Regions from separate parts of the Rheinheimera mangrovi genome, predicted to be linked through region 1. Evidence: predicted binding sites of a transcription regulator. Region 1 holds the regulator's gene; each other region holds the start of a gene.

Region 1 (5,249 bases):
CATGCCGCCCATGTATCTGTGGCTCTGGATTCAGGCACGGATTTATCGAAAAATCAGGCCGATGTGGTATTACTGCATAATGATTTGAATTTAGTACAGGAACTGATTGAAGGCGCTGTATTGGCGCAACGCATCGTAAAACAAAACCTGTGGTGGGCTGTGGGGTATAATCTGGTGATTATTCCTTTGGCTGTTGCTGGTTTTGTCTCACCTTATGTGGCGGTGATTGGTATGTCATTCAGCTCTATTTTAGTGGTGTCAAATTCACTGAGGTTACTTAAAGCATGAGTATTATTTATGTGCTGATCCCTATTGCGATACTTTTTGTCTGTATTGGTCTGGGCATTTTTTTCTGGGCGGTACGCAGCCGCCAGTTTGATGATTTAAACAAAGAAGGCATGAGTATTTTGTTTGAAGAAGAAAAGCAAGCCGTAAAACCAGAAGTTGATCCGGATAAACAGCCTCCGCAATGAGTCCAGAACTTACGCTTAACCTGCTGGCAGCCCTGAGCATAGGTTTTTTAGGCAGTAGCCACTGCCTGGTGATGTGTGGCGGCATTGCCAGCGCATTGCAACTCGCTATGCCTCAGCTTAATTTGCTACAACAACTCAAGCTGCAGTTCATGCTCAGCCTCGGTCGTATCACGACATACAGCTTATTAGGGGCTCTGACAGGAGCATTTGGTGCAACGGTACTGGTCAAACTCGGCATCAGTTTCTTTTGGTTAAAATTACTGGCCGGTATGCTGTTATTGCTGATGGCTTTTTACGTCGCTCGCTTATGGTTTGCCCTGACGCTGTTTGAAAAGCTGGGGGCAGTTTTATGGCGCAAGATCCAGCCACTCGCTAAGGCCTTGTTACCTCTGGATCGCAGTTCAAAAGCCTTAGCTTATGGTCTGTGTTGGGGCTTTTTACCTTGTGGTCTGGTCTACAGCAGTTTAGGCTGGAGTCTGGCCAGTGGCAGCGCCTGGCAAGGTGCAATGCTGATGCTGGCTTTTGGCTTAGGAACCTTACCTGCTATGCTGGCCGTTGGCAGTTTTGCCCGCCAGTTAAGTCAGTTTAAAAATAACAAATGGGTCAGAACCAGCGCAGCTTTTCTATTAGCTTTATACGCGCTTTACACTATAGCTATTGCATTAGCGCCGCGACTTTTCTAAGCTGGGAAAGTTGCCATAAAGGAATACTTATGTCCGGTTCAAATTTGAGTTGCCAACACTGCGGATTTAGTCAGCTGTGCCTGCCCTTCAGCCTTAATAATGCTGAACTGGACACACTGGATGATATTATTGAACGCAAAAAACCACTGCACAAAGGTGACTTCCTGATTGAAGCAGGAACTACGCTGCATTCTCTATACGCTGTGCGCAGCGGTTCTTTTAAAACCTTTACCCTGACTGAGTCAGGTGAAGAACAAATTACCGGCTTTCATTTACCTGGTGACGTGATAGGTTTTGATGCCATTGGCGAGCAGCAACATCCAAGCTTTGCTCAGGCACTGGAAACTGCGATGGTCTGTGAAATCCCCTACAGTCAGATGGATCATCTGATGGGTGAACTGCCAAAGTTACGTCAACAAATGATGCGACTGATGAGTCAGGATATCAGTGGCGACCAACAAATGTTGTTGTTACTGAACCGCAAAAATGCCGAAGAAAAGCTGGCAGCCTTCTTAACTAACCTTTCCCAGCGTTTTGCCAATCGTGGATTTTCAAAAAAAGAATTCCGTTTAAGCATGACCCGAGGTGAGATAGGCAACTATTTAGGCCTGACGGTTGAAACTATTAGTCGTTTATTAGGTCGATTCCATAAGGACGATTTAATACAGGTGGACGGAAAACTGATTTCAATCAGCAATCCTGACGCTTTAAGCAAACTGGCTGGTGGTTCCGCTATCGCTCGCTGACAGATTGGTAAACCCAAAGTAACCATATAACTGGTACCAAGGGTTTTATTGATCCAGCACAAGGACTTATCAGCCTACCTTCGCTACCTTGGCTACACTTACAGGGTGAGCCCTAGCTTAGCAGGAGCATGATATGACCTTATATCCTAAAGTACTGGTAGTACTAGACCCTTCAGTGGCTGAACAAAAAGCTCTGAATCGGGCGGTTCAACTGGCCAAACTGCAAGACTGTCAACTGACGGCTTTCTTATCTATTTACGATTTTTCCTATGAAATGACCACTATGTTATCCGGCGAAGAGCGCGAATCGATGCGCCAGGCCGTGATCAATGACCGTGAACTCTGGATCAGTGAACTGGTTGCAGAACACAGAGAACAGGGTCTGAAGGTGGATATTCAGGTGGTCTGGCACAACAGGCCTTTTGAAGCCATAGTCCAGGCTGTACTGGAGAAAGATTACAGTTTGGTGATCAAAGGCACACATGATCATGATGTGCTGAAATCCATGATATTCACCCCAACCGACTGGCATATTTTGCGTAAATGCCCATGCCCTGTATTACTGGTGAAAGATCATGACTGGCCTGAGCATGGCAATATAGTGGCGGCAGTCAATGCCGGTAGCGAGCAGACGCACCACAGCTCGCTAAACCAACGCATTATTCAGCAGTCCAAACAACTTGCAACGCTGCTGAATGGCAAAGTGCAACTGGTTAACGCCTTCCCTGGTACACCTGTGAATATTGCCATTGAAATTCCTGAATTTAATCCGCAGGAATACAACCAGACCATGAAAACTCATCATCTGGACGCGGTGCAAAAGCTGGCATTGGAATTTGAACTGCCATCGGCTCAGACTCATGTACTCGAAGGGATGCCTGAAGATGTGATCCCTAAACTGGCGCAACAACTGGATGCCGAGATGGTGGTGATAGGTACCATAGGCCGCACTGGTTTATCAGCAGCCATTATTGGCAATACTGCTGAGCATGTGATAGACAGGCTCGATTGTGACGTCTTAGCAGTCAAACCTGCAGGTTTTGTCTGTCCACTGACAAAACATTAAGTTCCACACGCTACAAAGCTGGCGCGTAGTTGGTTATACTACGCGCCATTTTTCCGTAGGGTCGTTGTTTTATGTCACATGCAGCAGAAGCCAAAGCACAATATAACCTGAATAAATTACACAAACGCCTGCGTCGTGGCGTTGGTCAAGCCATTGCCGACTTTAATATGATTGAAGAAGGTGACAAGGTGATGGTGTGTTTGTCCGGTGGTAAGGACAGCTACACCTTGCTGGATATTCTGCTGAATTTACAACAATCTGCCCCTATTCAGTTTTCCATAGTGGCGGTGAATCTTGATCAGAAACAACCTGGGTTTCCAGCGGATGTTCTGCCTGGTTATTTAACCCGTATCGGCGTGGATTTTCAGATAGTCACCGAAGACACCTACTCTATTGTCAAAGACAAAATTCCTGAAGGCAAAACCACCTGCTCTTTATGCTCACGCTTGCGCAGGGGCATTTTATACCGCACGGCCAAAGAGTTGGGCGCCACTAAAATTGCCTTAGGCCATCACCGTGACGACATGATTGAAACCATGTTTTTAAATATGTTCTACGGCGGCAAAATGAAGTCGATGCCAGCTAAGCTGATTAGTGACAACGGCGAGCATATTGTCATTCGTCCTTTGGCCTATTGCCGCGAAAAAGACATCGAAAAGTACTCGACTGCCCGTGAGTTCCCAATCATCCCTTGTAACTTATGCGGCTCGCAGGACGGTTTGCAGCGTCAGGTGGTGAAAGAAATGCTGCAGGACTGGGATAAACGTTTCCCTGGCCGTATCGAAACCATGTTCCAGGCCATGCAGAATATTGTACCCTCGCACATGATTGACAAAAATCTGTTTGATTTTGCTGGTATCAGTAAAGACAGCCCTTTGGCTGTTGAAGGTGATATGGCCTTTGATAAACCTGATGTACCCAAAGTACCAGTGGGTTTACTGCAGGATGAAGACGAGCCAGCTGCTGCAGCTGTCCAATTTGTTGAATTACTGTAGGGGATGGGTTGATCCCGTCTAAAATCCAAACCCAATGCCAGACAGGGACCATATTTCGCTAATGGTCAGCGCTTATTAAATTCATCAAAGAGCAGCATCAGCTGCTCTTTTTCATTAATAAATCCCTTTTGCTGCAGCAGTTCCATCACCACTTCTGCGGTACACAAGGCGCCGTCCCTTTGATTACGCCGTAGTGTATACACAGATGGTGTATCGGGCTTAATGCCAAGGCGATAACAAGACTGCAAATAAGGGCTTTGCCTAAGCATTTTAGCCGCTTCCTGCCAGGTGGCATCCAACAAAACCCAGTGTGTGATAGATTCATTCAGGCGGACTGCCAGCTCTTTAAGGGCTGCAGGATTTTGAGCCTGATATTGGCCTTGCTGCAACAGATAACAGGCTTGGGGTATATCAGATAACAAAGGATAAATTAACCCTAGCTGCTGCTTGTCAGATAAATCCAGCAGCCTTTGATCAGCTGCTTTGCGTTGCCATTCAATCACCTCAACCTTGATCTTTAGTGAAGCTCTGAGCGCCTTTAACACTAAAGCGCCGGTGTTGGTACTTTTTTGCAACTCCCTGCTGTGGGTCAGCAGGTAAAGCACCAACTCCGGCATCGAATTAAGGCTGCAACAATAAAGGAGTAGCGTGATCCGGCACTTTAGAAAACTGTACTGTTGCAGTATCAGCTAAAGATTCAGGTAAAAATAATCGGCAACGGTTTTGTTCACATAAAAGTTGCTGACTTAAAGCCGCATCTGAGCTTTGCGCCACCACTTCTGAGGCAAAATGCACGGTTAAACCAGAAACATCAGGTAACCAGTATTTGCCCCAACCTGCCAATGAATCCAAAAGTTCATCAAACTGGCCTTGTAATTTACGCAGCTGAGCCACAGTAGCTTGTTGTGGCACTGGCATCTTACTGCGCAGCTTAAAGTTTAAGTCACAAGCTGCTGCACCTTCAGGCTGCTTTAAAACGATCAGCGCTTTTTGTACATTCAGCATCTCGTCAAAAGGCAACATCAGCTCGCCATTGCCAGCAATAGTTAAAGGAGCTTCAGAAATATCAGTGGTGATTAACGCCTTATCCACAGTACAGACTTCACTGGTGCCGGCTTTTTGCAGTATAAAGGCCAGCGTAATATCGCTGAACTCGACCTTTTCACTCTTTTTCATCCGGGCATAAAAGCCATCGTAATTAAATACGGTATCAGCTAAAGCTGATCCGCTAAAAGCAACCAGCGCACTGGCCAGAACATAAGATTTCATCATTAGCTGTCTATATG
Region 2 (5,249 bases), 1.7 Mb from region 1:
AGAAAACAGACTCTAACGCTGTGACGCCTTGCGGGGTCATCAGCAATAGTTGATCGTCAAAGCTAAAACGATTTTTTACCTGCAACAATGCCTGACCCTGAGCGTTGAATTCACCGCTGAACTCCCCCACCAGTAACTGCTCGCCTTCGCTATGGCTGGTTTGGTAATTTTGCAAATCGGCGGGCACATGACGGCGCAAAAAGCCTTCAGTAAAACCGCGGTTCGCCATGCCGTTCAATTGCTGCAATAAATCAACATCAAAGCTTTTGCCCGCCATAGCATCATCTATGGCTTGGCGATAGACCTGAGCTGTGCGCGCTACATAATAAGGTGACTTAGTGCGGCCTTCGATTTTCAGTGAATGCACGCCCATAGCTGTTAAAGCAGGCACATGCTGCACAGCACGTAAATCTTTGGAATTAAAGATGTAACTACCATGCTCATCTTCGTCCAACAGCATCAGCTCGCCAGGACGGCCTTGTTCTTCCACCAATACAGGTGGAGCTAATGGCGAAACCACTGGCTTATATTGCCCCACCTCATCGGCCTGCGCTTGATGGCTTTGATAAGACCAACGACAAGCATTAGTGCAAGCGCCCTGATTGGGGTCGCGTTTATTGATGTAACCCGACAACAAGCAGCGGCCGGAATAAGCCATACACAAAGCACCATGTACAAAAACTTCCAGCTCCATTTCTGGCACTTTTTCGCGGATTTGCGCTATTTCTTCCAGCGCCAGCTCGCGGGATAAAATCACCCGCTCTATGCCTTGTTGCTGCCAAAACAATACAGCGGCCCAATTGACTGTGTTGGCCTGCACCGACAAATGCAGCGGCATTTGGGGGAAATGCTGACGTAACAAAAACACCACACCGGGGTCAGACACAATAAGCGCATCAGGCCCCAGCGCTATAGCAGGAGCCATATCTTCAACAAAACGCTGCAACTTACTGTTATGCGGCGCAATATTGACCACCAGATAAAACTTCTTGCCCTGCTGATGCGCTTCCTTAATGCCAATAGCCAGAGTATCCAGATCAAATTCGTTATTGCGCACCCGCAAACTAAAACGGGGCTGCCCGGCATAGACGGCATCGGCACCATATGCAAAAGCCATCCGCATGGCTTTTAAACTACCGGCCGGAGATAAAAGTTCAGGAGCATTCATCGGTGTAACCTACACATTCGAAAGAAAAGAGGCGCATCATAGCGCCTGCTTTTATCCGGGTTTTGCGTTGGATCAAACCACTTTGGAATAACTCAAGCTATTGGCCTGATGCAGGTAACGGTCAAAACTGGCACAGACTAAACGCACCAGTAACCGGCCCAGTGGCGTCACCTGAATAACACTATCAGAGCATTGCACTAAGCCATCGGCAATCAGTGGGTCGAGCTTAGGTAAGGCATCAGCAAAATAGCTCCAGAAATCCTCGATAGCAAAGCGCTGACAAAAGTCAGGGATATCCAGTTTAAAATGGCAAATCAGCTGGCTGATCAACGCAGCACGGATTTTATCGTCCTGGCTTAAGCTAAAACCCCGTTCCAGCGGCAACTGCCCGTCATTCAATTGCTGCTGATAATGCGATAACTCTTTTTGGTTTTGCCAGATCACACCATTCACCTGACTAATAGAAGACACACCCAAGCCAATCAGAGCATCCTGGCCCGCTGTGGTGTAGCCCTGAAAATTTCGCTGCAATTTGCCTTGTTGCTGCGCTTTGGCTAAAGAGTCTGTGGTTTTGGCGAAATGATCCATACCAATACACTGGTAACCAGCTTCACTGAACTCTTTAATGGCCAGTTGCAACAAAGCCAGTTTATCTTCAGCCTGCGGCAGGCTTTGGGTAGGAATTTTGCGCTGGGCGGCAAAACGGGTGGGCATATGGGCATAACTGAATAACGACACCCGGTCAGGATCAAGCTGCAGGACGCTTTGCAGCGTCTGTAAAAATCGCTCCGGTTTTTGGTAAGGCAAGCCGTACACCAAATCCAGATTAATAGAGCTAAAGCCTAAACGTTTAGCTTCCAGCACCAAAGCTTGCACCAGATCTTCGCTTTGCACCCTGTTAATGGTGATTTGCACTTGCTCGTCAAAGTCCTGCACACCAAAACTAACCCGGCTAAAACCCAGCTGGCGTAAATGAGCCAGCTTTTCCAGGCTACAACTGCGTGGGTCTATTTCTATCGAAAGCTCAGCATCGGCTTTGAATACAAAATGTTGTCTGAGCAAATGCATAAGCAAAGACAACTGATCTTCAGTCAAAAAAGTGGGAGTGCCGCCGCCTAAATGCAGCTGTGAAATGGTTTTATCGCTCAGTAGTGGCTGATACAATGCCATCTCTGTCGCCAGATTTTGCAGATACAAATCAGCTTTTTCACTATGGCGGGTCACTATTTTGTTACAGCCACAGTAGTAACACAGTTGCTGACAAAACGGGATATGCAGATACAAACACAGCTCTGAAGCTGCATTGGTTAACGCCGCCTGGACAGCGGATGCTGGAAAGTCAGGCTGTAAAGATAAAGCCGTTGGATACGAGGTATAACGGGGACCATTCACCGAATATTTCTGTATTAACTCAGCTGACCATAACACCTGCATTGAACTTTTCTCTGTTATCCCCTCAAAGGTGCTGCAGTTTAAAACATCAGCTTTGACTCTGTTTTGATCTGAAACAAAGTCAGTCACTGCCTTTTTATAGTTCCTATACAGTTCCGATAACGACCAAAGCCCATAAAACGGCGACAAATCCAGCTGGAAAAATTCAGCGAATTAACTTAGAATGAACGTTCACTCTAAATGGAGATTTTAAACATGCAGCGTTCCCGCATTGTATTTTTTGCCCTATCTGCCCTGGCGGGCTCTGTTGCTTTGGCCGGTTGTGGCCAGGCTCAACAAGCCTCAGCTCCTGCGGCTCAGGCCATGCCTGTGGGTGTAGTCACACTGAAAAGTCAGGCCGTGACCTTAACCAAAGAATTACCAGGCCGCGTTGCCGCCTCGCAAATTGCCGAAATCCGCCCTCAAGTCGACGGCATAGTGCTGCAACGTTTATTTACCGAAGGGGGTGAAGTAAAAGCAGGTCAGGCTTTGTATCAAATCGACCCTGCCAGTTTTGACGCACAGCTTTCAAGCGCTAAAGCAGCGGTAGCACGTGCTCAGGCCAGTATTGCCAGCAGCAAATCTAAAGCCAGTCGTTATACCGAATTGTTAAAAATTAAAGCCGTCAGTCAGCAGGAATTTGATGAAGCTGATGCTAGCTATAAACAAGCTCAGGCCGATTTACTGACAGCTCAGGCTCAGCTGAAAACAGCTCAGATCAATCTGAACTACAGCAAAGTTTTATCTCCTATCAGCGGCCAGATTAGTAAGTCTGCAGTAACAGCAGGTGCTTTAGTCAGCGCTAACCAAACGACTGCTTTAGCTACTGTGACCCAGTTGGATCCTATTTATGTCGACCTGACTCAGTCGAGCAACGAGTTACTGCAGCTGAAAAAAGCGCTGGCATCCGGTGCTTTAGGTTCAGATGCTGCCATTCAGACCGTCGTTGAACTGAAAATGGAAGACGGTTCCGTTTACCCACACAAAGGCACTTTGCAATTTTCGGAAGTGACTGTGGATCCGGGTACTGGTTCTGTCACCTTAAGAGCACAATTTCCAAACCCTGAAAAGTTACTGCTACCAGGCATGTATGTACGGGCTGAAGTGGTTGAAGGGATTAAAGCCAACGCTATTCTGGCACCACAACGTGGTATCAGCCGTAACAGCAAAGGTGAAGCTACAGCCATGGTGATTGGTAAAGAAGGCAAAGTAGAAGCCCGTATTTTACAAGCCGACCGTACTATAGGTTCAGATTGGCTGGTCAGTAGCGGCTTAAATGCCGGTGATCAACTGATTATTGAAGGCTTACAGAAAATACGTCCTGGTGCGCCAGTTCAGGCTGTTCCGACCGATGCAGCTGCTCAAGCCAAGTCACAATAAAGCCAACGGAGAATCCTGATGTCACGATTTTTTATCGACAGGCCGATTTTTGCCTGGGTGTTGGCGATAGTGGTGATGCTGTCTGGTATTTTAGCCATCAATACCTTGCCAATCGCACAATATCCATCGATAGCGCCGCCTGCTATCAGCGTCAGCGCCAGCTATCCTGGTGCTTCTGCCCGTACTCTGGAAGATACAGTCACCCAGGTTATAGAGCAGAAAATGAAAGGTCTGGATGGCCTGATGTATATGTCATCCACGTCTGAATCCAATGGTTCTGTGACTTTAACCTTAACCTTCAGTGCCGATACCAACCCGGATATAGCTCAGGTTCAGGTGCAGAACAAACTGGCGTTGGCCACTCCTCTGTTACCGCAGGAAGTGCAGCGCCAGGGTGTCTCTGTAGCTAAATCAGCCCGGAACTTCCTGTTAGTCGCAGGTTTTGTGTCTGAAGACGGCAGCATGAGCAACATCGACATAGGTGATTATGTTGCATCAAACGTGCAGGACATCGTCTCCCGTGTCAATGGTGTAGGTGAAGTACAACTGTTTGGTTCTCAGTACGCTATGCGGATCTGGTTAGACCCGGCAAAACTGCAAAACTATAAGCTAACTACTGCCGATATCAGTGCAGCTATTAGTGCGCAGAATGCTCAGGTGTCTGCGGGTCAGTTAGGTGGTATGCCCGCTATTGAAGGCCAGCAACTGAATGCGACAGTCACTGCCCAAAGCCGCCTGCAAACGCCGGAGCAGTTCCGTCAGATTCTGGTGAAAACCAACAGTGACGGCTCAGTGGTGCGTTTAGCTGATGTAGCTAAAGTTGAGCTGGGTGGCGAAAACTACGGTGTTGTAGCCCGTTTTAACGGCAAACCTGCTTCTGGCTTAGGTGTCAAACTGGCCAGTGGTGCCAATGCGTTGGAAACAGCGGCAGGCGTGAAAAAAGCACTGGCGGATTTAGAACCTTTTTTCCCTGCTGGCTTAAAGTCTGTAGTGCCTTACGACACCACACCTTTTGTTTCTTTATCTATTGAAAAAGTAGTCAGCACCTTAATTGAAGCTGTAGTGCTGGTATTTTTTGTAATGTATCTGTTCCTGCAAAATTTCCGCGCCACTTTAATTCCTACCATAGCTGTGCCTGTGGTTTTGCTGGGTACCTTTGCTATTTTATCGGCTTTTGGTTACTCCATTAATACCCTGACTATGTTTGCAATGGTGCTGGCCATAGGTCTGCTGGTGGATGACGCTATAGTCGTAGTTGAAAACGTCGAGC
Region 3 (5,249 bases), 1.0 Mb from region 1:
ACACAGGAATTTGCGCTTTAGCCCATGGCAACTCGCCAAGTAAACCTAAACCCAAATACAAGGCCACCAGTGCAATGGCCAAAGAAGCAAACAACTCCAGTACAGCACCGGATAAAAAGGCTTTGCTTAACACTGACATAGTGCGGGTTCTGTAGTCTTCACAGGCGTTGTTAAGCCGGTTTAATACCAGCGGTTCTGCTTGTAATTGACGAATAAGCTGGGCGCCACGTAAAAACTCCAGAAAACGTCCACCCAATAAACCTAAAGCCTGCACTTGCTGCTGGCTGGCTTTTGCAGCTTTTTTGCCGAGTAAAATCATAAAAAGTGGAATAAGTGGGGCTGTGGCTAACAACAGCAAGGCGGCCAGCACACTTTGACTGGCAACGGCAACAGAGATAAACAAAGGGCAAAGCACCACCAGATAAAGCTGCGGATAATAACGGCTGATATAAGGGTCAAGCGCGTCAACTTGCTCCAGTAAACGGGTGGATAAATCGCCGTCAGAGGCGATGCGCTGGCGCAGAGGCCCGGCCCGGCTAATGATGCCAAGCAACTGCTGGCGAATGGATGTGCGCAGGTTCTGACTGGCGGAGAGCCCAAGCAGATCTTTGGCTGCCAACAGCATAGGGCGCAGCAGCCACAGCACTAAAATATGCAGCAACAAATCCGTCGGGATCTGCTGCTGGTGTAAAGCCAGATCACATAAAGTCGCCAGCAACCAACACTGCCAGATCATCAGTAAAGAGGCCGCTGCACCCAGGGCTATTGCGAGGTGCAAGCGGTTTTTTTCTGACAGGACTAATTGCCTTAATGACTGCACAGGCATCAAATCCTTATTTACTCTGATGGCTCGTTCTCTTCGCCAGGGTAACCATTAAACTCCAGCCACATCGCATTGATAATGCCAAAAGAGCAGGCCAGTAATACGCCTAATATCCAGGTGAAATACCACATAAAACTGCTCCTTAATACAATGAATGAGTGTTGGCGCTGATGCTGTTGCGGTTTAAACGGCCCCACATTTTCCAGTAACACCAAGCTGTGTAGCACAAAATAATGGGTACAAAAATACAAGCCACCACAAACATGATTTTTAACGTCAGTTCACTGGAGGTTGCATCCCACATCGTCAGGCTGTGGTTGGGCATGCTGCTGGATGGCATAATAAAAGGAAACATCGACACGCCGCAGGTCATAATCACCCCGGCCATGGCCAGTGAAGAGGCGACAAAAGCCTGCCAGCCTTTCGCCAGTTTGCTGCAAAGTGCAGATACCAGGAAAGCCGCCACACCCAGCAGCGGGAAAATCCACAACAGTGGGTAAGTCTCATAGTTGCTAAACCAGGCGCCACTGCTGACTTCCACAGTTTTGGTGACAGCACTGTTGATGGCGTTGCTGTCGATCAGACTGGTGACTTTATAGCCCATACCTGCAGACGCCAGCCAGATACCTGCCGCTACAAATAATACGGCTGCCAAAGTAGCGCTGATTAAAGACACTGCTTCAGAGCGCTGTCGCAGTGGCGCTTCGGTTTTCATTTGCAGATAACAGGCCCCCTGATTAATAAACATCAGCAGGCTTAGCACACCTACTAACAAAGCAAATGGGTTTAATAAAGCCCAGAATGAACCTGTGTAGTAAATCCGCAGTAGCTCATCAAAGTGGAAAGGCACACCTTGCAGCAGGTTGCCAAATGCCACACCAAAAATAATCGGAGGTATGGCAGAACCTGCCGTTAACGCCCAGTCCCAGTTACTGCGCCATTTGGCATTATCCAGCTTAGAGCGATAATCAAAGCCGATAGGGCGTAAGAATAGTGCTGCTAATGTCAGCATCATGGCCAGGTAAAAACCGCTGAAAGCTGTGGCATACACAGGAGGCCAGGCGGCAAACAAAGCGCCACCAGCAGTAATCAACCAGACCTGATTACCATCCCAGTGCGGGGCGACTGCATTGATCAAAATACGGCGCTCGGTGTCGTCGCGGCCTATGACTTTAAGCAGCGCACCTACCCCCATATCAAAACCATCTGTCACGGCAAAACCAATCAGCAACACACCAACCAATAACCACCAGATAAAGCGTAAAAATTCATAATCCATGTTAAACCTCCCGGGCCTGTTCGCCGTGATACTTGCCGGTATGGATGGACGCAGGGCCTTTACGGGCAAAATGCTGCATCAACCAGACTTCGATGATCAGAAACACTGTGTAAAGCGCGGTAATAGCCAATAAGCTGATCCAAATCTCTGTGGTACTCAACTGAGAAGCGGCTAAATGAGTAGGCAATATTTCACCTACTGCCCAAGGCTGACGGCCATATTCGGCAACAAACCAACCCGCTTCACAGGCAATCCATGGCAGAGGTAACGAAAACAGCGCAGCTTTGAGTAACCAGCGTGGTTTTTCCGGTGTGCGCTTGGCACTGTGATAAAAGGACAAGGCAAACACCAACAGCATAATAAAACCAGCTGCCACCATCACCCGGAAAGACCAAAACAGTGGGGCTACTTTAGGAATGCTGTTTTGAACGGCTTGTTCCACTTGTTCTGCAGTCGCATTAACAGGATCGTCAGTGTAGGCCATTAACAACAGGCCATAACCCAGATCATTTTTTACCAGATCAAAGGCTGCGATATTTTCCGGCGTTTTTTCACCGGCACGCAGTTTTTTCAGCAGACCATAGGCTATCTGACCATTGAGAATACGCTGCCGATGGATTTCTTTTAACTCAGCCAGACCTGTGACTTCTTTATCCAAAGATCGGGTCGCTATAAGACCCATTGCTCCTGGGATTTTCAGTGCGTAGTCCGTGCTTTGAGTCTCTTCGTTCGGGATACCAAATACAGTGAAATCTGCTGGTGCTTTGTGAGTTTTCCATTCGGCTTCCACAGCAGCCAGCTTTACTTTTTGTACATCACCCAGCTCATAACCAGACTCGTCCCCTAACACTATGACAGACAAAGCGCTGGCTAAACCAAAAGCTGAAGCTATGGCAAAACTGCGGCGGGCAAAAGCCAGGTCACGGCCTTTGAGCATATACCAGGCAGAAATTGCCAGCACAAACATAGCGCCTGTGACATAACCTGCAGACACTGTATGGACAAACTTCACCTGAGCGACAGGGTTAAATACCACTTCGCTGAAGCTGAGCATTTCCATTCTCATGGTTTCGAAATTAAATTCGGCGCCGACAGGGTGTTGCATCCAGCCGTTGGCAATTAAAATCCAGAGCGCTGATAAATTTGAGGCCAAAGCCACCAGCCAGGTTACTGCCAGATGTTGCACTTTGCTGAGTCTGTCCCAACCAAAAAAGAACAAACCCACTAAAGTGGATTCAAGGAAAAATGCCATCAGACCTTCAATGGCCAAAGGTGCACCAAAGATGTCACCGACATAATGTGAATAATAAGACCAGTTGGTGCCAAACTGGAATTCCATCGCTATGCCTGTGGTGACGCCTAAAGCAAAGTTAATGGCAAATAATTTGCCCCAGAATTTAGTCATATCGCGGTAAATTTCTTTACCCGTCATCACATAAACTGACTCCATAATAGCCAACAGGAAGGTCATACCTAAAGTCAAGGGCACAAACAAGAAGTGATACATTGCCGTAGCGGCAAACTGTAATCTGGAAAGTTCTACAACATCCATTCGGATTGCTCCTCCATCTGGAACTGTGGGGATGGTCTGCTATTTTGGCTAAAGCACCAGTTAGTAGCTAAAGCTCATACGTCAGCATGAGTGAACACTAAGCTACGCCTTTTGTCTGTCTGCTGTGTTGACGGGGATCAATAAAAATTGATGAATAAGTTGTAAATAGTGGGAATTTGATAAAAATCGCAAATGGTATTCTGTTACTATCGAAATCAACATCAGGATTGTGAAGGCTCAGGTATGAAAATATTAGTGATAGGTGCTGGCTGGTTGGGAACTCAACTGGCGACACAGCTCAAAACAGATGGGCATGAGTTATGGCTTAGTAGCCGTAGTACAACTAAATCTTCTGCCGTCGCTGAACAGTTTGGTCATTTTGTGTTGGATTTAGGCCAATCTATCCGGCCTACCCCAGAGCTTGAATCGTTATTTAAAGATGCGCTGATTATTTGTACAGTTCCCGCCAGCCGTTCAGATGGCGAGGGTTACACCAGAGGATTGGCTCAGCTTGCTACTTTGATGAAGCAATTGGGCGCAGCGGCCTGTATCCATTTAAGTAGTTCAGGCATTTATGAAGGCTTGTCAGGTGAAGTTAACGAACAAAGCCAGTTACAACTGGCCGATCCGCGTATCGAATTGCTGGCCGTTGGCGAGCAATTATTAAGAGTGGCCGTGCCTTGCTGTACTTTACGTCTGGCAGGTTTAATTGGTCCTGGCCGCCATCCGGCGCGGTTTTTATCTGGTAAACAGGCTGGTGCCGCTGATGTGGCTGTAAATATGGTACATAGCAGTGATATTTGTGCTGCAGTTTCTGCCATAGTCCAGCAACAGTTATGGCCAGAGCTGTTTAATTTATCCAGCCCACAATTTTGTTCCAAGGCGGAGTTTTATCTGACCGCCTGTGAATTAGCCTCTTTACCAGCTCCGGTGTTTGAAACTAAAAGTACAGCAACCCCAAGTCGCAGAGTGAGCAGCGCAAAATCTCAGACTATTGCTGGCTTTCACTACCAGTTTGAGTCTGCTTTGGCTGCTTTGCCCTTTTGTAGCTGAGTTTTACTAAACCAAAGCAACTATAAAGTTATAGCTCTGTAGCCGGGTAACCGGCTTCATCCAGCGCTGCAATAATATCCTCTGCTGCCAAATCGCTTTCAACATCTACCTGCTGCTGCGCTAAATCTACTGTCACTTTGGCATCAGCCTGCAACTGTGCAACTGCTTTATTCACTATGCTGATGCAGTGGTTACAGCTCATGCCTGTGACTTTTAGTTGTACTTTCATACTATTTTTCCTTTTTACTGTTGAGTTAGCTTGCGAACATGATGAACGCTTCCCCTGTGTTAAGGTCAAGTGTTAGTGCTGAACTTTTTAGTTGACCTTACCCTAAGGGCAAGCTTTAGCTTTGAAGCTATCGGGGTATTACCCTTTTTTGACTGGAGTCATGGTATGTCTGAACAGATCCAATTGAATATCAGCGGAATGAGCTGCGCTTCCTGTGTGGGCCGTATTGAAAAAGCTTTAGCTAAAGTGGCAGGTGTAGAGCAAGTCAACGTCAATCTGGCCACTGAAACCGCAGCGATTAGCGGCCTTGCTC

The links. Region 1 encodes FNR, which switches genes on or off when oxygen is low (the NO sensors DNR and NnrR bind a similar motif). Its sites were predicted from a motif close to TTGATNTANATCAA; they were not measured.
Region 2: the regulator FNR is predicted to act here: its motif matches at 2,666-2,679, upstream of hemN (oxygen-independent coproporphyrinogen III oxidase).
Region 3: the regulator FNR is predicted to act here: its motif matches at 3,782-3,795, upstream of EK374_RS05250 (cytochrome ubiquinol oxidase subunit I).

The regions. Positions count from the first base shown of each region.
Region 1 is NZ_CP034683.1:2,186,649-2,191,897, reverse strand. It holds gene EK374_RS09875 (heavy metal translocating P-type ATPase) at 1-288, shown strand, start outside; gene ccoS (cbb3-type cytochrome oxidase assembly protein CcoS) at 285-473, shown strand; gene EK374_RS09865 (sulfite exporter TauE/SafE family protein) at 470-1,156, shown strand; gene fnr (fumarate/nitrate reduction transcriptional regulator Fnr) at 1,186-1,902, shown strand; gene uspE (universal stress protein UspE) at 2,036-2,968, shown strand; gene ttcA (tRNA 2-thiocytidine(32) synthetase TtcA) at 3,040-3,963, shown strand; gene EK374_RS09845 (DTW domain-containing protein) at 4,029-4,580, opposite strand; gene EK374_RS09840 (DUF2987 domain-containing protein) at 4,585-5,235, opposite strand; gene EK374_RS09835 (glucosaminidase domain-containing protein) at 5,235-5,249, opposite strand, start outside.
Region 2 is NZ_CP034683.1:3,871,389-3,876,637, forward strand. It holds gene trhP (prephenate-dependent tRNA uridine(34) hydroxylase TrhP) at 1-1,168, opposite strand, end outside; gene hemN (oxygen-independent coproporphyrinogen III oxidase) at 1,241-2,602, opposite strand; gene EK374_RS17555 (efflux RND transporter periplasmic adaptor subunit) at 2,816-3,979, shown strand; gene EK374_RS17560 (efflux RND transporter permease subunit) at 3,998-5,249, shown strand, end outside.
Region 3 is NZ_CP034683.1:1,139,445-1,144,693, forward strand. It holds gene cydD (thiol reductant ABC exporter subunit CydD) at 1-820, opposite strand, end outside; gene cydX (cytochrome bd-I oxidase subunit CydX) at 838-954, opposite strand; gene cydB (cytochrome d ubiquinol oxidase subunit II) at 966-2,102, opposite strand; gene EK374_RS05250 (cytochrome ubiquinol oxidase subunit I) at 2,104-3,654, opposite strand; gene EK374_RS05255 (NAD-dependent epimerase/dehydratase family protein) at 3,898-4,707, shown strand; gene EK374_RS05260 (heavy-metal-associated domain-containing protein) at 4,736-4,936, opposite strand; gene EK374_RS05265 (heavy metal translocating P-type ATPase) at 5,102-5,249, shown strand, end outside.